4 regions of the Pseudoalteromonas sp. 2CM41L genome follow, and region 1 is predicted to be linked to each of the others. Evidence: predicted binding sites of a transcription regulator. Region 1 holds the regulator's gene; each other region holds the start of a gene.
The links. Region 1 encodes sigma-54, which starts transcription at its own class of promoters, with help from an activator protein. Its sites were predicted from a motif close to GTTGGCACGNNNNTNGNNT; they were not measured.
Positions count from the first base shown of each region.

Region 2: a site for sigma-54 is predicted at 4,504-4,522, ahead of MTF64_RS18895 (DUF2726 domain-containing protein). Genes of this name have one in related genera too.
Region 3: a site for sigma-54 is predicted at 2,126-2,144, ahead of MTF64_RS14855 (TorF family putative porin). Genes of this name have one in related genera too.
Region 4: a site for sigma-54 is predicted at 3,767-3,785, ahead of MTF64_RS13980 (BON domain-containing protein). Genes of this name have one in related genera too.

Region 1 covers NZ_JALNTN010000006.1:158,665-164,655, reverse strand. Annotated here, with positions in the region: gene rapZ (RNase adapter RapZ) at 1-770, opposite strand, end outside; gene MTF64_RS10150 (PTS sugar transporter subunit IIA) at 790-1,242, opposite strand; gene hpf (ribosome hibernation promoting factor) at 1,247-1,534, opposite strand; gene MTF64_RS10140 (RNA polymerase factor sigma-54) at 1,562-3,061, opposite strand; gene lptB (LPS export ABC transporter ATP-binding protein) at 3,131-3,856, opposite strand; gene lptA (lipopolysaccharide transport periplasmic protein LptA) at 3,853-4,401, opposite strand; gene lptC (LPS export ABC transporter periplasmic protein LptC) at 4,391-4,945, opposite strand; gene kdsC (3-deoxy-manno-octulosonate-8-phosphatase KdsC) at 4,942-5,493, opposite strand; gene MTF64_RS10115 (KpsF/GutQ family sugar-phosphate isomerase) at 5,494-5,991, opposite strand, start outside.
Region 2 covers NZ_JALNTN010000023.1:29,343-35,333, reverse strand. Annotated here, with positions in the region: gene arcA (two-component system response regulator ArcA) at 251-967, shown strand; gene arcB (aerobic respiration two-component sensor histidine kinase ArcB) at 982-3,300, opposite strand; gene folE2 (GTP cyclohydrolase FolE2) at 3,527-4,447, shown strand; gene MTF64_RS18895 (DUF2726 domain-containing protein) at 4,562-5,158, shown strand; gene mtnN (5'-methylthioadenosine/S-adenosylhomocysteine nucleosidase) at 5,278-5,985, shown strand; gene ampE (regulatory signaling modulator protein AmpE) at 5,986-5,991, shown strand, end outside.
Region 3 covers NZ_JALNTN010000013.1:98,646-104,636, reverse strand. Annotated here, with positions in the region: gene MTF64_RS14865 (AsmA family protein) at 1-490, opposite strand, end outside; gene MTF64_RS14860 (hypothetical protein) at 802-1,965, shown strand; gene MTF64_RS14855 (TorF family putative porin) at 2,243-2,929, shown strand; gene MTF64_RS14850 (M1 family aminopeptidase) at 3,208-5,991, opposite strand, start outside.
Region 4 covers NZ_JALNTN010000012.1:51,067-57,057, forward strand. Annotated here, with positions in the region: gene MTF64_RS13965 (NACHT domain-containing protein) at 1-2,428, opposite strand, end outside; tRNA gene MTF64_RS13970 (tRNA-Ile) at 2,596-2,672, opposite strand; gene MTF64_RS13975 (YqaE/Pmp3 family membrane protein) at 2,941-3,099, opposite strand; gene MTF64_RS13980 (BON domain-containing protein) at 3,165-3,731, opposite strand; gene MTF64_RS13985 (LiaF domain-containing protein) at 4,049-4,705, shown strand; gene MTF64_RS13990 (VOC family protein) at 4,775-5,191, opposite strand; gene suhB (inositol-1-monophosphatase) at 5,609-5,991, shown strand, end outside.

The DNA.
Region 1 (5,991 bases):
AAATAAACCGAGCGATGTTGACCACCAGTACAGCCAATTGCAATAGTGAGGTAACTACGGTTATTGCGCTCTAAGTGTGGCAGCCAAGTTTGTACAAAGGTTTGAATTTGCCAAGTGAATTTTTGCACTATGCTGTGATTTGCCAAAAAATCTTTTACTGGTTGATCAAGGCCCGTAAGCGGTTTGAGTTCAGGCTCCCAGTGGGGGTTTGGCAAAAAGCGAGCATCAAAAACATAATCAGCTTCTTTAGGTATGCCGTGTTTAAAGCCAAACGATTCAAACGTTACAATAAGTTGCTTATCTTTTTTACCCAGTATTTTTTCGCGAATTGACTCTGCTAATTGGTGCACACTTAAATCGGTGGTATCTAGCATAAAGTCAGCGCGCGTTACGAGTACATCAAGCAGTTCTTTTTCTTTTTTTATTGCTAAATCAAGCGGCAGCGAATCGATGGATAAAGGGTGTAATCTGCGTGTTTCTGAAAAACGTTTGATCAGTGTTTGATCATCACTATCTAAATAAAACAGTGTGGGTTTAGCAAAGTCAGGAAGGTACTCGAGAATATCGTTAAATTCGTCTTGTTCTTTGGGGATATTACGAACATCTATACTAACGGCTATTTTGTCATAGTTATCTGAAACACTTCGCACTAAAGAGGGCAGTAAGTTGACCGGAATATTATCTACGCAATAATAGCCTAAATCTTCAACCACGCGTAAAGCAACCGACTTACCTGAACCAGAACGGCCGCTTATGATAATTAACTCCATTTATAGCCCTTAGTATTTACTACGATTGATCAACAATTACTTGATACAGCTCTGCATCGGTTTTAGCACTACGCAGCTGTTTACAAAATTCTTTGTTGCTCAGTTTATCAGCTATGGTTGCCAGAGTCTTTAGGTGCTGTTGGTTATCGCCATCTGGTACGATGAGTGCAACAAAAATATCAACAGGGCAGTTATCAATAGCATCAAAGTTAACAGGCGTGTCGCTAACAAGTACTAAAGCCAGCGGCTCTTCTACGCCACCCATTCTGCCATGAGGAATGGCGATACCCCGGCCAATACCAGTACTGCCTAGCTTTTCTCTGCTTGCCAGCGCATTAAGAATATCTTGTTGTGGTAAGTAGGGGAGCTTTTCATGAGCTAGCTCACTGATAAACTCTAAAATTCTTTTTTTACTACTAAAAAGGACCGCAGCTTTGCTGCAGTCCTGGCATACTAATGTACTTAATTTCATAATATTAGTGTCTAGCAAGCTTCTCTTTATGTTTTATGACTTGACGATCGAGCTTGTCAATCAACGAGTCTATAGCGGCATACATATCTTGGTGCTCTGTTGAGGCAAATAAATCTGCGCCACTTACATGAATAGTCGCTTCTGCTTTTTGGTTGAGTTTTTCTACATCGAGAATGACATGCACATTGCTAATATGATCTGAGTGCCTTTCTAGCTTTGCAAATTTATTATTTACATAGTCTCTAAGTGAATCAGTTACTTCTACGTGACGACCAGTTAGGTTTAGTTGCATAAGCATTTCCTCTTTGTTTTTTACGTCTTATATCAAACTCTTTCTCTGATTTGACGGTGGAATAGCTAGCGATTCACGGTATTTTGCTATTGTGCGTCTAGCTACTTTAATTCCTTGCTCTGCCAATATATCCGCAATTTTACTATCACTCAATGGTTTAGCTGAGTTTTCCGCGGCAATTAGCTTTTTAATTAGGGCACGTATTGCGGTTGATGAACACTCTCCGCCGTTTTCAGTGCTTACGTGGCTTGAGAAAAAATACTTAAGCTCAAAAATACCACGTGGCGTATGCATATATTTTTGCGTGGTAACACGCGAAATTGTCGATTCATGCATTTCTACCATTTCAGCAACATCGTTTAAAACCATTGGCTTCATGGCTTCGGGGCCATGTTCAAAAAATGCCTGTTGCTGTTTTACAATACAGTTTGTTACTTTGAGCAGCGTGTCGTTTCTGCTTTCAAGGCTTTTTATAAACCATTTAGCTTCTTGTAAGTGAGAGCGAATAAACTGGCTATCACCACTTGATTTTACGGTACGTGACATAGCTGCGTACTGACTATTTACGCGTATTTTTGGCATGCTATCTGGATTTAGCTCTACCACCCAGCGGCCTTTTATTTTTTTAACCGACACATCCGGTATTACATACTCCGACTCTTCCCTTACTATTGTATCTGCAGGTTTTGGGTTGAGGGTATGTATTAGGGTCATGACCTCTTTAAGCTCGTCTTCTTTAAGCTTAGTCTTTTTCATTAATGTACGATAGTCGCGTGCCGCTAATAGATCAATGTGATCGGTTAAGATCATTTTAGTTTGTTCTATAAAAGGGGTGTCTTTATCAAACTGGTTTAGCTGAATGCACAAGCACTCTTGTAAACTGCGCGCGGCTATACCTACAGGGTCAAATAGCTGAATACGTTTTAAAACGGCTTCTATTTCATCAAGTTCAACTTCAACTTCGTCATCGTTTTCTTGGTTAAAGCTTTCTAAAATTTCTTCGCAACTTAGCGTTAAAATACCCGAGTCATCTACAGCTTCTACAATGGCAATAGCAATGGCTTCGTCAGTTGGGCTAAAAGGAGTAAGCTGAAGCTGCCACATTAAATACTCATGTAGCGTTTCAGTAGAGGCACCTTGATAAATAGACTCATCTTCTGGCATTGGGCCTGAGGATGCCGCAGGGGCTGCGCTCATGTACTCATCCCAAGTTACATCCATTGCCATATCATCGCTAACGGTGTCTTTATTTAAAGCTTCGCCACTGTCTTGCTCGTACTCGCTGGTTGTATCGTCAGCCGATGCGCTTACGGTTACATCATCCGTATCTGCTTTTTGTTCATTTTTTCCAGCCGACTCTTCCGTGTAATCTTGCTCTTCTACTTCTAATAGCGGGTTGCTATCAAGTGCTTCTTGTATTTCTTGCTGGAGATCCAATGTACTGAGCTGCAGCAAGCGAATCGCTTGTTGCAATTGTGGAGTCATTGTAAGTTGCTGGCCCATGCGCAGCTGTAATGATTGCCTCATGTATCTCTAACAATCCTTTTATGTTGTTATAATTAATATTAGCAGATGCTTGTAGGTGTGGCTTAAATGTTACAGCCTAAATTGCTCGCCTAAATAAACATCGCGTACAGTTTTGTCATTTAATACGTGTTCTGGGGTACCAGATGCAATTAGCTCCCCATGAGAAACAATGTAGGCTTTTTCACAAACATCAAGGGTTTCTCTTACATTGTGATCGGTAATTAATACGCCAATGCCACGGTTTTTAAGATGTTCTATTATTTTCTTTATATCTAACACTGAAATCGGATCAACACCAGCAAAAGGCTCATCCAATAAAATAAATTTGGGGTTCGCTGCCAGTGCTCTGGCAATTTCTACACGGCGGCGTTCACCACCAGAAAGCGCCATACCTTGGCTATCGCGAATATGCTGAATACTAAATTCATCAAGTAAGTTGTTAAGCGTTTCTTCTCGCGCGGCTTTATTGAGCTCTTTACGCGTTTCTAAAATAGCCATTAGGTTTTGATAAACTGTCAGCTTTCTAAATATTGATGACTCTTGCGGCAAATAGCCAATGCCTAAGCGGGCGCGGCTGTGCATAGGTAATAACGTAATGTCGTTATCATCAATAGAAATTTTACCTTTGTCGCTAGGTACTAACCCTACAATCATGTAAAAGGTGGTGGTTTTACCTGCGCCATTAGGGCCCAATAAGCCAACAATGCTGCCGGCTTCTACTTCAAGGCCTACATTTTTTACAACTTGGCGGCCTTTATAGCTTTTTGCTAATAGTTCTGCTTTTAAGGTGCTCATGGTTGACCTTCGTTACCTGTTTTTTCTTTAATTTTTGCTTCAACAGGCACTAAAATTGTGTGGACACGATCCGTGGAGTTTTCGTCTTTTTCTGCGCTAATAAGCTGCTGCTGCATATCGTAGGTAATACTTTTAGCATTAATTTTTTGACCGGCTTGCGCGACTTCAGCATCGCCAACAAGCGTTAAAAATCGCTTTGCTACGTCGTAACGTACTTCGTTTGCACTGGCACTCATTACGGTACCATCGTCTTGTTTTTCTTCGAAGTAGGCTGGGCTGCCAGTGGCAATAAGGAGTTGTTTGTTATCCCCTAAGTCTTCACGTTTATGTACTTCGAGTCGGTCGGCTGTAATTTTGCGATTACCATGCACAATTTCGACGTTCTTTTCAAAAATACCTACGTTTTCTTTAAGTTGGCCTTCTTGACGGTCTGCACTAATAGAAATTTGATTTGCTGGCGGTTGAGCAGCAGGCTCAGCAGCAGAGGCGCTAAAGGCAAGCATTAGCGATGGGATAATAAGTATTTTAGTGAGTTTATTGGTCATAATATATTGTTCGCGTATGGTTAATTAGTTTTATTACTTCGGTTTTTAAATCGGCTTCAAGGCCTTTCCCGACAATTTTTAAATTAGGCCCAGTGACAACCACTGGCTGCTCAGAGCGCATTGTTAGCGCTTTAATGTCGACTTCGATGTTATCGGCATTGATGTTATCTATCATGGCGTTATCAACTAAATTTTTAGCAACCACATTGCCTTCTAAAATAAGTTGTTTATCTTCGTAAAGCGTTGCTTCGTCTGCATTTATTCGCCATGTTTGCTTTTCGTTATACAAGGTGAAAATAGGTTTTTCAAAAAATGTAAAACCAAGCTGTTGGTACAGCTCCATTTTAGCCGCTGTGACTTTATGGCTTATTTTGCCTTGCTCGTCATAGGCTGTTTGCTTAAGCTCTATAGCGGTGTAATCGGGCTTTGCAATTACTTCAGGTTCTTGCTCTGGCGCTACATTGGTTTGGGTAAAATAAGGGTACCAAAGCCAAACCATACAGCCGATGAATAACGCACTGAGTATAACGCGTGCTGCATTCATGAACTGGTGCCTTGTGTTGTAAGCGCTATGCCGTTCTCTAGCATAAGTAAATCTGTGAGCTCTCTAACGGCGCCAAAGCCGCCAGGCATTTGCGTAGTGTAATGCGATAAGCGCTTAATTAGTGGGTGCGCATCGTTTACTGCAACGGCAAAGCCAACGCGCTCCATTACTGGCATGTCAGGGCCATCGTCGCCAATATAAGCTATTTGTTCATCAGTTAACTTTAAAGTGTTTTTGAGTTCTTGATAAGCAATAAGTTTGTCTTCTTGGCCTTGATAAATGTGCTGTACGGTTAAGCTGCTCATGCGAGTTTGCACTATTTTTGAGTGACGCCCCGTAATGACCGCAACTTCAAAACCGCTATTGATCAGCGCTTTAATGCCAAAACCATCTTTTGTATTAAATGCTTTTAATTCTTCGCCTTGGTTACCGAGGTAAATTCGGCCATCAGAAAATACACCATCAATATCGCATATGAGTAGTTTTACTTTTTTGGCGCGTGCTTTGGCATCATCGCTTAGCGGTTGATAGAGATCTTCAAATTGCATTTATAATACTCCTGCTTTTAAGAGGTCTTGCATATTTAGGGCGCCTATTGGCTGGTTTTTATCATTGACAACAATTAAACCATTAATACGTTTATTTTCCATTATGTTTAGGGCTTCAGCTGCAAGTATATCGGCCGTGGCGGTTGTGCATGACTTAGTCATAACCTGGCTAATAGCGGTGCTATGTATATCCACTCTTTGCTCTAAAATACGGCGTAAGTCACCGTCGGTAAAAAGGCCTGCAAGCTGTTGATTGTTATCTACAATAGCGGTCATACCCAGCCCTTTGGCTGACATTTCTATTAACGCGTCTTTAATTGTTTGCGTTACACCTATAATAGGGGTGTTTGTGCCGCTGTGCATTACATCTTTTAAAGTGAGCAACAATCGCTTACCTAAACTGCCACCAGGGTGAGAGAGTGCAAAGTCATCGGCGGTAAAGCCGCGTGCTTCTAAAAGCGCAACCGCCATTGCATCACCCATTGCTAAAGTAGCTGT
Region 2 (5,991 bases), on a different contig from region 1:
GATGTATCAATTATTAAAGGAAATGGCTTCGTTTTCATAATTCAAAAAGCTGCATCCGTTATATATCATTAAACAGTAGTTTTTGCACAATGCCTTTTGGTTAGTTTGGAACACCCCTACTGTTTTATTTTTATCCAACTTGTTTTTTCTTGTTAACATTTGGGTATAATCCTATAATCTCTAGTAATCGAATTATTTAGTTAAGATTCGATTTTTTGTAAATAAAATATTCCAAAAAGGTTAATTAATAATGCAAACGCCAGTCATTCTAATCGTAGAGGATGAAGACGTAACTCGACTAAACCTCGTGAGTTTATTTGAAGCTGAAGGTTACAAAGTTATTGAAGCCATTGATGGCGATGATATGCATGACAAGCTTACAAATAATGATGACGTCAATCTTGTAGTTATGGACATCAACCTACCGGGTAAAAACGGGCTAATTTTAGCACGTGAATTACGCCAAAAACGTAAAGTCGGTTTAATCTTTTTAACCGGCCGTGATAACGATGTAGACCGTATTTTAGGTTTAGAAATTGGTGCTGATGATTACATCACTAAACCTTTTAACCCTCGTGAATTGACTATACGCGCTCGCAACTTAATTACCCGTACAGCGCTAGGCGGCGAAGAGTCAGTGCTAGAAACCAACGGTGTAATTACATTTAATGGTTGGGAACTTGACGAAAACAGCCGTTGTTTAACGTCACCAAATGGTGATGCTAAGCGTTTACCTAAAGGTGAATACAGAGCGCTGCGTTTAATGCTTGATTCTCCAGGGCGTATTTTTAGCCGTGAGCAACTTATTAAGCATATGACTGGCCGTGAGCTTCGCGCTAATGACCGTACAGTAGATGTAACGATTCGTCGTATTCGTAAGCACTTCGAAAGTGATAATTCTACTTCTGAGCTAATCAGCACCATCCATGGTGAAGGTTACCGCTTTATTGGTAAAATCGACGCTTAATTAGAGTAAACCGCTTACTCTAATAATTGTAAAAACGAATGAAGGGCAATTTGTCCTTCATTTATTTTATCTGCCAATATATCTAACCATTCTTTTAGTACTTCATCTGATTCATCAAGCGCACCGTGTTCCATCTTTTTAGCATGTAACTGTACGTCGTTTAATCCTACAGAGCCCGCAGCACCTTTAAGCTTATGCGCCACCGATTTGTACTCTTCCCTGTCGCTTTCATTTAACGCGCTTTGCAGCTCTTGCTGATATTGCGGGTTTAGTTTTTCAAATAAACCACTGCTGCGCTTAAATACTTCAAGCCCCATAGAGTTTACAAAGTCTTCAATGGTTTCAACATCAAGCACACCTGCATTAATACCCTCAAGCGCTTCTTTACTTACCGTTAGCAGCGGTTTGTCTGATTCACTTTGTTGAATATCAAATAAATCAGCCAGCATTTTATCAAGCTTTATTGTATTAATGGGTTTAGCAAGCGCCCCTTGCACCGAAATGCCTTCTAAGTCTTCTTCGGCGCTACGTACATTCGCTGTAAGCGCAACGATAGGTAATTTATCAAAATGGCTATCGGCACGTATTTGTCTTGCCACCTCATCACCATTTATATCGGGCAGTTGCATATCAAGTAGTACTAAATCTAGCTCGTCTTCGGTTTCTACAAACGAGAGTGCATCTTCACCCGTTTCGGCCCAAATTACTTCATGGCCGCGCTGCTCTAACAGGTTAGTTGCAATTTCGGCATTTAATGGTACATCCTCTACAAGTAAAATATATAAACCTCTACCGGCATAGCTTTGTTCGGTAGGCGCTACACATAAGCTAAGCGGTATGTGTACTGTAAAGCAGCTGCCTTCACCTTCTGTACTGGTTACCGAAATAGTGCCTTTCATTGCACTGACCAACGCTTTGGTTACGGCTAAACCAATGCCTGAGCCAATCGCGTTTTTACCGCTTAAATCTGGGGCTTTGTAGTACATATCAAATATGCGCGAGAGTTGATCCTCTGGGATCCCCTGCCCTGTGTCTGATATTTTAAGTTCAAGCCACGGCCCGTCGTTACGCTCTTCTCGGCTACATGTGAGTTTTACCTCGCCATGCTGGGTAAACTTAACGGCATTATTAATTAAGTTCCATACCACTTGGCGTAAACGCGTTGGGTCTAGGAGTGCGTAAACATCTAATGTGCCATTTCGCTCAATTGAAAATTCAAGCTCTTTTTGTTCAGCAATTAAGCCGGCAAAGTTCACTACATCGTTAATAAAGTCTGAAACGTTAATAGAGTCGGTTGCTATATCTAACTGCTCTCGGTCTATTTTATCTAAATCTATAATATCGTTAAAAATATTACCTAAGGTTTCAGCGCTCGAAAACACCGTATTACACCAACTGCGTTGCTGTTTATTAAGCTCTGTATCAAGTAGCATTCGGGTTAAGCCTACAATGCCATTTAATGGCGTGCGCAGCTCATGGCTAAGCGTTGCTATAAACTTACCTTTATCCTTATAGGCTGTTTCAAGCGCTTGTGCTGCTTCTTTACGGCTGGTTATATCACGCCCAAATGCAAGCAAACCTATGTAATCACCTTGATCGTTTATAAACGGTAATTTACGCAGCTCAAACCAACGATTTTCGCCATTAACCATATATTCAACATCAATTGTCAGCGCTTGATGCGTTTGCTCTACTTGTTTATCGGTTCTGAGTACTTCTGCTAAAAAGTAGCTTGGGAAAATCTGCTCCACTGTTTTACCAATTAGTTCAGCGCTGGTTTTGCCCATAACCTCTTCAAACATCTTATTACAGCCGGCAAACACGCCGTTGTTATCTCGGTAATAAAATAAATCGGGGGAAGAGTCGACAATAGAGCGAAGGAGCATGCCTTGCTGAGCAAGTTCTTGTTGTGTTTTTTTACGCTCTGCTATTTCGCGGCGAAGCTCTTCAATGGCGCGATGCTTGGCATGAAAAGCCATTTTTCGCTCATCTATTTCAATGTTGAGGCGGTTGATATTATCTTTTAATGTTTGGTTTAACAGCTTTTCTTGTTTTGTGGCGCTGTCTAAATAAGCGTATGAGGCATCTAATTGTCTAATCGAGTTGAGTAAAATACTGATCATAAACGGAGATACAACCGCGGTAAAAAATACCACCGCTAAAATATCAACTAAATTAACCTCACCCAGTGCCACATAATAAAACATACTCGACAATATAAGCGACACGCCTAATAAAAGCGCGTAGCACATTGCCGCGGTTTTTAACTCACCAAAGCGAGTTATTAAACTAGAAAGTACTCGAGCCCAAGGGCTCAAAGAAGAATCGGTCATAGGTCAGTGTATCTCGTTACTAGGCATAAATAAAAAGTGCCTATTAATAGTCAAACGCATTTTGCAGCAGATTTTAGCATTTTTCTATTAGCTATATTCATGTTGTGCGACAAAAACAGAAAATTTTCATGTTTACTTTTGCCTACTTGTTAAACTCATCATTTCAGCAATAAATTATTTAGTGTAAAATGCTGCGCTTTATTATGACCAATAACGAGTAGCGCACATGCAAACCAACATGCCCGATATAGCTGATACGGCTCCCGCCTTACAAACAGGTAAGTTAGACTGGGTTGGTATGGGCGAAATAGAACTGCCATTTATTTTTGAATCGAAAGATTTAGCACCCGTTACCGTTAACGCAAAAGCGCGTGCCTTTGTTAATTTGCATAAAGAAGACGCTAAAGGCATTCATATGTCGCGTTTATTTTTAGCGCTTGATTTACTCTCAACAGAGCAACAAGTTAACCCACAAACTTTAGCTCAAGCACTCGATACCTTTATCACCAGCCACGAAGGATTAAGTGACAAAGCCCAAATAGAGTTTAAATTTGAGTTACCGCTGCGTCGTAAATCGTTATTAAGCGGTAAAGCAGGTTGGAAAAGCTACCCAATTACCCTAACCAGCACTATTGAAAATAGCGTAATTAGCTACGAGCTAAGCGTTGATGTTACTTATTCATCAACCTGTCCATGCTCTGCAGCACTTGCTCGCCAGCTTATTCAGAATGCTTTTAGCGAAAAGTTTAACCAAGAAACACTTAATCAAAAAGACGTTTTAGCATGGCTAGGTACAACGCAGGGTATTGTGGCAACGCCTCACTCACAGCGTTCAATTGCAAACGTTAAAGTAAAGCTAGACAACACAATTAGTGAATTTGACGTAGTAAATTTAATTGATACATTAGAAGCTGAGCTAAAAACCCCGGTACAAGCGGCAGTAAAACGTGAAGATGAGCAAGAATTTGCCCGCCTTAACGGTCAAAATTTAATGTTTTGTGAAGATGCTGCACGTAAAATTAAAGCGGTTCTTGAAAACGATAACTTTAGTGATTACTGGCTGCAAATTAATCATTACGAATCACTCCATGCGCATGATGCAGTCGCTATTGCCGTTAAAGGAATTGAGGGCGGTTTCAAAGCCTAACAGCCCTGCTGCATCAATAATAAATACATACGGTAATTAGCCATAACAACCAATTTTTAGGCACGTAAATTGCTTTACTTGAGCAGTGTCAATTTGTTGTTATGGAGTTACCGTATGGAATTCGCTTTATTATCAATTTTAGTATTAGTGGTTGGGGCCTCTGTGGTTGCGTCAAAATTTAGTGATGATGGCGGCAATCCCTATCCTTTTACCCGCAAACAAACCGTGTTTACACAGGTTGAGGGTGCATTTTTAAATCTTTTAGAGCGTGCGGTAGGCGATCAATACAAAATTGTGAGCCGCGTCAAACTCATCGATGTAATCGACTGCAAGCAAGGCCTCTCTGCTAAATCAAAACGTGCAGCTTTAGCTAAAGCTAAAAATAAGCAACTCGATTTTGTGCTGGTAGATAAAGAAAAAATGACGATAGTGGCTGCGGTCGATTTAGTTAACAACGCCAATAAAGATGGCCACAAAGCCCAGCGCGACTGGTTTGTAAACGGCGCTTTAGAATCTGCTGGCATTCCACATATTCGTATGAAAGTAAAATCAGGCTACCGCCCTTCTGAGGTGCGCGATGCAATTATGTTTAAATTAGGCAAACCTGCAGCGGTGCAATCGGCTCGTCCAACACGTAATCGTGTAAGTAAACCTGCGGTATTGTCACCTTCTCAGGCTAAAGCGCAAACCACTGCGTTAGCCGAAATTTAAAATAGAATTAAATACTCTCCTAAAAGTATTTAAAGCGAGCCGTAAAACAGCTCGCTTTTTTGTTTTTTATTGCTAACTTCACGTATAATCTACGTATTCAAACTCAGGAATCAAACACTATGAATGTTGGTATTATTGGCGCAATGGAGCCAGAAGTTAAAATTTTACGTGAAGCAATGCAAAACCCACAAGTGCTAACAAAAGCAGGGTTTACCTTTTACACAGGCGAATTAGCAGGTAATACAGTAACACTTGTGCAATCGGGTATTGGTAAAGTGGCCTCAACGATTGCAACCACGTTATTAATTGATAACTTTAATCCTGACTGTGTTATCAACACAGGTTCTGCCGGTGGCTTTGATCCCTCTTTAAGTGTTGGCGATGTTGTTATCTCTTCAGAAGTTCGCCATCACGATGTAGATGTAACCGCTTTTGGCTACGAAATTGGCCAAGTTCCACAAATGCCAGCAGGCTTTGCCGCACACCCAAAACTAGTTGAAGCTGCCGAGCAAACCATTGCGCAAATTAGCGAAGTAAAAACCTTAGTAGGCTTAATTTGTACGGGTGATTCATTTATGTGTGATCCAGTGCGAATTGATAAAGCACGCAGCGACTTTCCTACAATGCTTGCAGTAGAAATGGAAGGCGCATCTATTGCACAAACGTGTTTTGCGCTTAATACGCCATTTGTGGTTATTCGCTCTATGTCTGACATTGCCGGTAAAGAGTCGCCGCAATCGTTTGAAGAATACTTAGAGACTGCATCAATCAACTCATCAAAAATGGTTGTTGCACTATTGGAAAAACTAACAAAAGTTACGCTGTAAATGCTA
Region 3 (5,991 bases), on a different contig from region 1:
TACCACCGTAAATAGCCACTTCACCTAACTCTATATCAAAGTTCTCTGGTAGTTTAACAGCCTCACCTGATTGAGTTTGCTCTTGCGGCTGCTCTGCTACAGCATCAAACAACTGCCAGTTAGCTTTACCGTTTTTATCAGTTTCTAATAAAATATTGGGCTCGTTAATAACAAACTTATCAAGTTTGAATTCGCCGCCAAATAACGATAACCATGGTATATGCACAGCTAATTGCTCCATACTTGCCATGTCGTCGCGCGAGCCTGTCTGCATGTTTGCAAAGTGTACATCGTTAAGCTCTAACTTTAATGCAGGAAATACACTAAGCGTTTTATCACCTTTAATAGTAAGTGTGCGCCCTGTTGTTTTTTCAACCTGTTCAGATACTTTATTAAAAATAGTATCGGTTGGGATTAAAAACGGAGCGGCAATAATTAACGCAATACAAAGTAAGAGTATTACACCAACAATTTTGAGTAAGGTCTTCATGATCATCCTTTCAAACGTGCAAATAATGTTCTTATCATAGCGAGTGTTAGCTTTAAAATCATTGTCGTTGTGACAAAAAAGCACTTTATTGTAATTTATTTAATTTGAAATGAATTTATGCTTAAAAGTAAACGTTGCGAAATTGGTGACTAAAAGTAAAGCTCATCAAGTTTAAATCTAACCAAGTATTAAACCCTACAACATTGCATCCCTTGAATTGTTAGGTATGATGCACGGCCCTGTTGCTATTGGCGTATTTGCGCTAAAATAAAGCAGCTAAAAAATGTATCTACTCGGAGACTCTACAAGGCATGAAAAAACTGCTAATTTCACCGTCAAAAATGGCGCTAGGCGAACAAGAAAGTCAAATTTACCAAAACATCTTGAAGCAAGCTTCAGAACTAAGCCTAAACCTAATGGCCGTGAAAGTAGAAAACCACCCAGAGGATTTTTTAGGCTGGTGTTATGAGCTGCTAAGTGCAAGTAAAGACCGTATAAATTACGATTTACTAGAGCCACAACAACTGCCAGTTTTAAAAAAGCTGCACGACCAGCTAACCTCAGCAATTAGCTTTTTACAGCTTAAAACAATACGTGTAGCACCTTGGCCTGTTATTAGTATGTTTGTAGAGCAACACAAAGAACTTATTGCACTGGACGAACAGCTTCGCCTTACCACGTATTTGCACAGCATTCGTGAGCAAGCACTAAAAGATATGATCCCAGAGGATTTACTGGCATTTAGTGGTAAACACACTGCCACGCTCGACCCAAGCACCTATAACTTTGATGTTGAATGGTTCGCATCAACAAAAAGTGCAAAGGGTTTTCATCAAATGCTAGCCGACTTACCTGGCGCGTTTGACGATGCACTTGCTAACATCCCGCTTGAAGGTGATGTGAGCGAAGCTGATTACCAACAGTTTGTTGTTGCTTATTTACTTGCCTTTAACGGTAGCGATGAAAAGCCAACCCTTGCTCCTGCTACACGTTTATTAGCAATGCGCCGCCCCGATGTGTTTACGCCGATTAGTAATAGCCGTCTTGATGCATTATGCGCAGCTTTAGGTATTACAAAATTAAACAATCGCGACTTTGAGCGCTACTGGCAAGATATAGTACAAAGCATTCATGCTATGTCGTGGTTTAAAATGGCTAATGGCAGCAATGAACTAGAAGAGCAACTAGTTAGTATAAAAGCGTTATTACCGTGCTTTTTTTACTATGCAGATGCCAGCACGGCCGACAACTCAAATTATATTAAGCTATTAAATAAACCTAAACGCAGCACAACAAGTGCAGGAAAAGCACAGCGCAGAGGTAAAGAGTCAGCCGAAATACTTGTAGACCGTGCACTTGCAGCCGATGACATTCCCGAGCATATTCGTAGCAAACGCGACTCTATTATTAGCGAAGTACAAAAAGGCCGCGGAGTAAACGAAACAATTAGTCTTATGCGCACTATATTTGGCTAAATTTACCTAACCTAACTGTATTTTTCTGGTGCAGTTAGGTTAATTTATGCACCAGCAGTGTGCGTTTTTTAATTAACCACCTCAATCATCCCCTCTTCTAAAACTTCTCAACATATTGTTTTATAAAAGTAAAAAAACAGTTTTATAGAAATTATTTTAAGCTGGCACATACAGTGCAATTGCATTCCCAGTTAAACAATAAAACACCGCCAGTCAAAGGGTTGCCAATAAGAGAATAAAAACCTAGGCGATAAAAATCATATAACGGGAAATGGACATGCTAAAACTAAAAAAAACCGTCGCAATTAGCGCAATAGCTTTATTAGGTGCTACATCTTTAACATCAACAGCCGTACATGCAGAAGTAACAGCAAACGCAGCGGCTACGTCTAACTACTTATGGCGTGGTCAAGAGCAAACTGGGGGCGATGCTGCTATTTCTGGCGGTATTGATTACGCTGACGAGTCAGGCTTTTATGTAGGTACTTGGGCATCAAATGCTTCATGGGCCGATGAAATGACTTACGAGCTTGATGTTTACGCGGGTTTTGGTGGCGATATTAACGACACATTTAGCTACGATGTAGGTTACATTTATTACGCTTACCCAGATGCAGCTTCTGAGGCAGATGCTGATTTCTCTGAAATTTACGGTAGCATCAGCGCAGAAGGTTTCACCTTTGGCGCTGCAATCCTTGCCACTTCAGCGGCAGATGGCGATGGCACCGACTTTGGCGATTCATTATACCTAAATGCCGATTACAGCTTTGCTGTTGGCAGCAATGGTACTGAGGTTGCGCTGCACTTAGGTCACTACTCTGGCGACTTTATAGGCGATGATAATATTATTGATTACGGTATCTCTGTATCAAAAGATGGTTTTACTTTTGGCGTATCTGACACCGACATGGATGAGTCAGATGTTAAAGTTTACGTAGGCTACGCTGTAGACTTTACGCTTTAAAACAAAATGTGTTACTTGCTGCAACACTAAGGGCCTTTTGGCCCTTTTCTCGTTTAGGGCACCTAAATACTCACAGCGCCTTTTAATTTTAGCTACTAAAGCACTTTGCTATATAACCCACTTCGGTTAATCGCCGAGCTTCTCGCTGCTATTACCCCTTTTTACCAATATGCTAATTCGCTTTATTAAGCTTTATTGCGCATTTGTATTAGTAATTCGCTAAAACAAAAAAGGCCGCATTAAATGCGGCCTTTCAGTTAATTACTAATCGTTAATCGTTAAAACTTAGCTAGGTTGTTTTTACTGTCTTTATCTACAAGCTTAATGTACGGGTCAACCCCTGCGTACACTGGCTTTTCTTTTACTTTTAGCTCAATAGCATTAGTACCAGAGACTATTTGATGCTTTTGCGAGTAAATCACAAAGTCTTCAGCGAGAAGGTTTTCAGGGTCATCGCTAAACAATGCAATATCAATTAGCTCATCAAGTGGTTGCTCGGTTTCTTCACCTTGTCCATCGGCATGCTGCTTAGTTGCTTCAACGTTCAGTGTTACTGTATAAAAACCTTCGCTATCAACATCATCTGTAACCGACACTGCTTTCATTTCAAGCTCATAAAGCGTTATATATTTAAACTGATCATCAATAAAACGTTGCTCCGCTTGCGTTGCGTCTTGTTTTAAATAGCTAAGTAAATCAAGCGTAGTTGGGTATGGGGTTGATTGGTATTTAAACTCATTCAAAAACGCTTTAAGTGCGGCATTTAAGCGTTCTTCACCTAATCGGTCATACAAAGCCATCATCGCAACTGAGCCTTTATTGTAATGAAGATATTGTTGCGACTGCGTTTTATACAGCGGCATTTCTTCAAAGGCTTCGCCTGTGCGGCCCATTAAGTATCTATCTAACTCGTACTTTAAGAATTTACGAAGCTTCTCGGCGCCAAAGCGTTTTTTTAGTACCATAAGCGCACTGTATTGGGAGAGCGATTCAGAAATAACGGCACTGCCCTCTACATTAGCCCCAGATACTTGATGCCCCCACCATTGGTGTGCAACTTCATGTGCGGTTACATAGTAAGGTAGGTCAACTTTACTCTCATCTCTTAAGTCTGTGTTAAAGCCAATACTTTCTGAGTAAGGCACCGTATTAGCAAAACTTTGCGCAAACGAGCGATACTTAGGAAACTCAATAATACGAAGCTGTTTATGCTGATATGGCCCAAAGGCTTGCGTGTAGTAATCTATTGAGTCTTGTACCGACTCAATCATACGGTCAACATTCCATGCATGATCTTTGTGGTAGTACACCTCAATATTTACACCGTTATGTTCAACCTTTTTGCTTTCAAGCTCCGCCGAAAGCACAGAATAAAAGTTTAAAATAGGGGCATCCATTTTATAAACAAAAGTACGTCTTCCGTCTTTTACACTTTCACTTTTTAAATAACCGGGTGTAATAGCAAATTGTGACTCATCAGTGGTTACTGTTGCCTTGTAGTTTATAAAGCCATTAGCAGGCCCAAACTCATTTTGCGTATAATAGCGGCTGTCTTCTAGTTTATGTGCACGTTCAAGCTCGGGTAAATCGTGCTTACGGCGCTCATACTTATCCGCAATTTGAAAATACTTTTGATAACCAAAATTTGGTAATAATTCTCTATTATTTACAAATGTACCATTGTGCACGAGTTGAGTATCAGATCCTCTATCAACAAAACCGTCGTGTTCACGAGTAACAGAAAGCTCACCTTCGCGTACTTCATTAGGCATTAGCGGTTGTTCAAACTCAAACCATACCATGCCAAAATCGGTTAAACGCTCAACTATTTTTCCGCCCGCCATTTTTACATCCCAGCTTTTAGATTGGCTAGGCTCGTTAATTAACACACGGGTTATTGGCTCGTTTGCGGTATTGGTAAACTTAATTTTAGCCACGGCATTTAAAGCACGTTTTTTAGGGTAAATATCAATGTGTAAATCAACATCAGTTATTATAGGCAGTGGCAAGTCTTTGTATTGTGAGAACTCTTGCTCATACCTTACTTGTAGCGCTTCGTTATCATCACTTGTTACAAACTCATTTATTACACGGGTGTTGTAATAAATGTTATAACCCGCGCCCACAAATACCAATAAACTTATAACGGCTGCAATCTGGCCTTTTAAAGACATGTTGTAACGCACTAAAGATAAACGCGTACGCAATGTTTGCGATGGACCACGATGCCATAAAGCAAACCCTACAATAGCTAAAAACACACTCAATGCGCCCCAATATAGGGTATACCAATGCGCGCCTTGTAAAAAATGCCCGTAACCGTTTATGTCTGAATACGGTACGCTGCTGCTTTGCGAAAAATGATACATATGATGCTCAAACCCGTAAGCACCCATTACCATTTGAGCAATGTAATACAGAATAAACAAACCCATACCTATGTATTTATTAGGGCTAACTATTTGTAAAAAGAACGCCAAAATAGCCATCATAATTAAAGGCAATAATGTAAGGTAACCCAACCTAAATAAGTACTGGCCAAGCTCTAGGTTAAATTGCCCCTTAAATAGTTGCACTGCAATGGTAAACATCATACCTACTAAATAAAGGCCACAAACCGCAGTGATTAGCGCAATAATTTTAGATACCCAAAACACACTGTTATGCACTGGGTAGCTGTCAACAATATCGCCCATACCACTGTGGCGTTCTCGCCAAACCAGCTCTGCGCTGTAATAAGCAATAATAATAAACATAAATATAGCGGAGGCGTTTTGAATAATGCCCACCATGTTTTGTGTGAGCGGCCAATCTGTTGTGCCATATGCGCCAATAGGCGCAAAAAGTGGTGCGAGTAACGTAATAATACTGACACCCGCTAAAATCATAAAAGGAGCACTTAATATAACCTGCTTAAGCTCAAATAAGCTGCGCATTACTAATTGCGATTGCGTATTGACCCCTTTTGACTTGTAATTTTTAGCGCTGCTAATAAGTGCTGCTTGTTTGTTTTTTACAAACGTAGAAACAGCAAATTGCTTTTTCTGTTTTTTAGTGACTAC
Region 4 (5,991 bases), on a different contig from region 1:
TTATCGTTTTGAGTAACTCCGGCGATTTAGCTGTATATTCATTTTGAATTGCATCTTCAATAATCCAGTCTATACTCTTCGAGTCTTGGCAATAGAGAACAATAACATCGTACCACCAATTAGAAGTGACATATTTGTGCAACACTAAGCCCCTTCTATGGCCAAACTCCTTTGATGATAAAAACTCTTGGAATCGCAAGTGCCCAAAACTAAAATTTCCATCGTTGGTAGGCTGGATAATCTCACAAGGAGAAATCAGTTCATTAACAACTGCTTCGCTTGGCGATAAGTCAAAATTATCTTCATAGCCTTTGCAAATCTTTATTGCTTGTTCACGAGAAAACTTTCGCTCTCCTTTTTTATGTATTTCAAAGGCCAAGTATTGAGCTGTTCTAATTAAATTTTCTGGTTGTATTGTTGAGCGATTAACACCTTTGAATCTATCAAACATACCACTAAGCAATTCAAATCGTTTTTGATAGAGCGAAGCCTCTGTTGTAGGTAGTGGTATATTATTCTCTTTTAGTGTTGCTAAAATCGTCGCCGATAGTGGATTAGTCACCACATCGCCTAGCTTAGGGTTGTTAATTAGATGCTCAATAATTTGAACAGCATCATCGGCTTGGGAAAACCATTTGTTAAAGAACTGCTCTTTTTGATTATTGTTAAACGGACATAAAGATAGAGATAAAAAGCCTAACTCACTAATTTCCTCTACAGTATAACGTGAAGAGGTAATTATTTTTCCTTTTGTAATCCCTTTTGCAAGTGCTGATAACGCCTCTATCACCCAAAAATAGGTAGCAATGGCCTCATCGATGCTATCTAAGATAATAACACATTTGTTATTTTTCAAAGACTCGATGATTTCCTGTGTACTTTTTTGAATACCTACGCTGTGCATATAACGAGCTATTAATTCAAATAAGCAGGGGTCCTCTTCCACTTTTTTATGTTGACATAATTCATTCAAAGATGAATAGAAAACGATGCCGTCGTATCCATTTTCGTAGAGAGTACCGGCATGTACCTGCAAGTTCGTTGTTTTACCTGAACCAGCATCTCCAAGTAACAATACGTTATATTTGGACTCAAGAGCATCAGAAAGCGTAATTTTAGTATTATTAATATATTCAAGCTGTTCAATTTCAAACTCATTAATATACGGTCTTAGGTTTGCTATAAACTCATTGAGACAATTTATTGAGTAAAGATACTCACCTGTTGAGAATCGCTTAGAGTATGCTTCACGCACTTTTGTCGCTACAATGTTAAATGATTTAGCAACTAATCCTAAATCTACTTCGATTGAAATATCTAAATCATCTATTAATTCTCTTATTTGCTTTATTTTTAAATTCAACACATCAATATTGCTGCAGGCTCTTCTAATCTTTAACATCAAAGCCTTATACAACAATTCATCTTCTTGTTCTTTAAAAGCATGCTCCTCAAGAAGAGCTGGATCGCTCTTAATCAGAGTTAGAATAGCGCTCACATCTATCTTTAATGAATTATATTTTGTAAATATTTCGTCAGAACTTAACTCTTTGATCTCTCTTTTATAAGTGCTTATATTTTTACGATGAGCCTTATCTTCACTTTCTAAAGATATCGCTTTTTCAAACTTTTTCTTAGCAAGATTGATTTCATTACAATCTAAAATTGTAATGCCTGATGCTACTTCCATTGACTTAAAGCGTGCACAAAACTTAGAAAAGTACTTGGAAGATACTCTTTCTATCTTTACAGCTTTTTTAGGTTCAATTTTCTTATGTTGATCTAATGCACTACGATTATTTCCAAAGGTAAAGTCTATATCGCAGTAAATATCGCAAACCTTTTTGCCTGTACCCATGTTCAAGGCTTTCATAAGCAAATCATTTGTCAACTTAGGGCTAACATAGCTTTTTAAGATCTGTTTATTTTCAAGTAACGAGTTAAGCAAAAATGGAGCTTTTGCTTTCAACAGCCCTATTAACTTAAACCCATCAATGATCGTTATACCTTCTAATTTAGCTTTTTTAAAAGCTCCTTTATGGGTATCTATGACTTTTTGCTCTAGAAGAAAAGGTGTGACAAATATCACTTTTTTTACATCAACTTCAAGAGATGTCTCAGGGTCAATAATAGGTTCGTCTTTAGCTTGTGAGAGTTGATTAAGCAACTGCTGAAATGATCTAGTTTGGGAATTTGCAGAGGGAGATATTTTTTTTACTTGTACAGCGATAGGCTCTAATTCACCAAGTTCATCCTTCTTATAGATGATTATATCTCTTCCTTTTTCATAGACTCCCCCAGTAAACTCGACACGAGTAGAGTAGACTTCCTTCAATAACGGAACTAGTACTGATTGACTTAATTCATTTTCTTTTAGAGAAGTTAATTTTTTTTCTATGTCTTTATCATTAATATCAAATTGGTTCATACGACACATCCATGTTAGTAACTTTATCGCAGTCTAGCATCTACTTATCTATCGATATACAAAACAACTTAGAAAAAGTATTTATATATTACTATAATGAAAAGTAGCACAGAGGTAGCACAGGGTAATTTCTGTTAGTAGTTATTTACTTGGGAAGCTTTGAAAAGTGGTGGCCCCTCCCAGACTCGAACTGGGGACCTAACGATTATGAGTCGTGTGCTCTAACCAACTGAGCTAAGGGGCCAACTTTGTATAACTACGAGGTAGTTAATTTTTGAAGCGTTTAGCCACTGAGCGACTAAAGCGGGTTGCAGTATAAAAAGTTTTTTAAGGCTTGTCACTAGCAAAAACCTTTATTTTAACAATCAGTAAGCTGACTGCTTAAATAGTAATCTTTTTGCATGCAAATAGGCAGGAAATAACAGAAAATAAACGCAGAAGTATGTAAGCCGCTTTTTTACAATTTTAATAACTATAAAAAAGTGGCCGGCTCACATTGAACACACCACACATTATTTTTTAGCAATAATGTAGATAGCGTGAATTAAACCAGGGAAGTAACCTAGTAAAGTTAGTAAAATATTTAGCCAAAAGTGCATACCTAAACCAACTTGTAAAAATACACCCAGTGGCGGTAATAAAATCGACAGTATTATACGAATGATATCCATGATATAGCTCCTTTAAAAATGACAAGCAAAAAGCCCAGCTAAGCTGGGCTTTTTAGTATAGTGTATTATTCAGCAACAATAGTTAGTTCATCTACTACGTCACGAACATCTTCAGCATTTTTAGCAATTTTTACTGCTAACTGCTTTTCAGCTTCTGTTTCAACAGAACCTTTAAGTTTTACTATACCGTTGTCGGTATCAACGTCGATATCTGTACCGTCAACTTCTGAGTCAAATAAGAAACGTGTAGTAATTACTGTGGTGATTTTAGCGTCAGTTAAGTCGTTATCATCATCATCCATAGTGTCACGATCTTTGTCGTCCATATCCATGTTTTTCACAACAGTTAGGTTGTTTTCTACATCAGATACGCCATCTAGGCTAATTACAAGTTCTTCAGCTAGCTCTTTATCAAGGTCGCTGTTTACTTTACCTGTAAGTACTACCTTGCCATTTTTTACATCAGTGTTAATGTCAAAGTTGTTTAGATTAGTGTTCATAAGAAGCACTGTTTCTGCCTTACCATCAATCCAAGCATCTTTACTTTCATTTTCCCAAGTGCCCGCTTGAGCACCCATAGCTGTAGTACCTAGAACTAAAGCCGCAATCATAGATTTGTTGAATGTTTTCATAATCTTTCTCCTTTTGATTAAAGACACTTTTATGTATGCGAGCTTTAGGCCAACTTTATTAACACTTTAAATTCATGGAGTTAGCTATTTCATTGGGTATAAATAAAAATACCTCCGAGTAAACATTTACAGGCTATTAGGTAAAACTTTCTTAAGTGGTGAAAATAACGATTATATTGCTGTTTTGGTTAATCTATCGTTAATATAATAAATTAAGCGGCGCTATAAAAATAATAAGCCATTGATATATAGGTAGTTAAATTTTGGTACAGCACTTGCTATGTAAAGTGGTAACTCATATAAAAAGGATTATTCCCATGTCTGTAAAAATTGAAGACCGCCCAATAGAGCAAGTTCGCGAACAAGTGATAGACCAACTTATTTATAACTACAGCCATGGCGTTATTTCAGCTGAAGCCTTTGAAAGGCGCTTAGACAGTGCAATGGAAGCAATCGAAAATACTGCGTTACTTAATTTAGTAGAGGATTTAACCCTTACTACAGATACCCAGTACAGTGCTCAAAAGCAAACGCAATTTGCCCCTAACTACAGCGCCCAACAAGCGGATGAAGAAAACTTAACACTGCGAAGCATTTTAGGCTCAAGCGAGCGTAGCGGCCAATGGGTGGTGCCTAAAGATATTTACATTCAAAACTATATGGGGTCGATTGTTTTAGATTTTACTGATGCTATTTTTGCCCACCAACATGTTACCGTGCATGTAAATTGTATTTTTGGCAGCGAAGAAATTTACGTACCAGAGCACGTTAATGTAGTTTCTAAAATGTTTTGTATATTAGGTAGTTTTGAAAACAAAACGGTGTCGCTTAATAAGCGTCAAGGCCCCACAATTAACCTAGAAGGTAAAACAGTTTTAGGTTCGGTGGAGGTAAAAGTTAAACGCACCATTAAAGAAAAATTTGTGAGTTTTGCTAATGATTTAAAGGCCCAGCTTGGGGTGAGTAATAAATAATACGGGTAAAAACACAATGGGTAGAAAAGCCATAGTATGCGCTTTTCTACACCGTTATTTATGCCTATTTTATAAGTCGTTATTACGCTCGCTTGGAATGTCACTCATATACTGCACAAACTCAACCTCGAATCCTGCAGGGTCTAAGTAATATGCGTTTTTTCTAAATGGGTTTTCTGCACCCTCTTTATCAATGCTAAATCCGGCGTGTTTTAAGCGCTGTATAACAGCGTCTAGGTTGTTTGTAACGTAGGCAAAGTGAGCCAGCCCGACTTGGTGCCCTGTCAAATCTCTGTTTTTATGCTCGCCATTATCGCTTATAGCAATGTAATGGTTATCGTCGCCAAAATGTACCCAGCGCTTAGGTTTGCCATACCAGGTGTTATGCCCTTCACTTCTAATTGACCAATAAGGAAAGGCTGCTTGGTAAAATTTAAGCATGGCATTTATATCGTTTACTACTAAATGTACGTGTTCTAATTTCATTATTATTTACCCTAGTTGATTGCTTAAACACAAGATAAAACCTCAAGCTAACTTTAGGTAAAGCACTTTTTTTACTTTTTAGTATTATTGGCGTGTATTGCCCTTGTAAGATTAATTTTTACAACAGTATGTTTGCTAGCAGGACACGGAAGCTTTGCCTACATGGATGTAGGTAAGGGGCGTGAGCAGGACGCGGAAGCTTTGCATCATGGCTGTGATTAAGTTGCCCTTTGGTTGAACAAATTTCAATCCATACACGCCAACATGCCTTAGATGCGAATAAATTTACATGCATTTCAAGGCCGTACAAAAAACGCACAAAAGTATTTAGGGTTTATTGTTTACTTTATGGCAAAAGTCGCTAAAATACGCCGGCTTAAATATATAAACGTTCTTTTACAACCCAAAGGTAATACCATGCATCCAATGTTAAACATTGCGGTTCGCGCTGCGCGCAACGCAGGCAAAATTTTACTTCGCGCAAGTGAAGATTTATCAAAAGTTGAAATTCAACAAAAAGGCACTAACGACTTAGTGACTAACATTGATAAAGAAGCCGAAGCCGTAATTCGTGATACAATTTTAAAATCTTACCCTGATCACTGCATTGTTGGTGAAGAACTAGGTGAGCACAAAGGCAAAGATGCAGATTACCAATGGATTGTTGACCCGCTTGATGGCACAACTAACTTCATCAAGGGTATCCCTCATTTCGCGGTTTCTATCGCACTTAAAGTAAAAGGTCGTTTAGACCAAGCTGTAATTTACGATCCAGTTCGTGGCGAGCTTTTCACTGCATC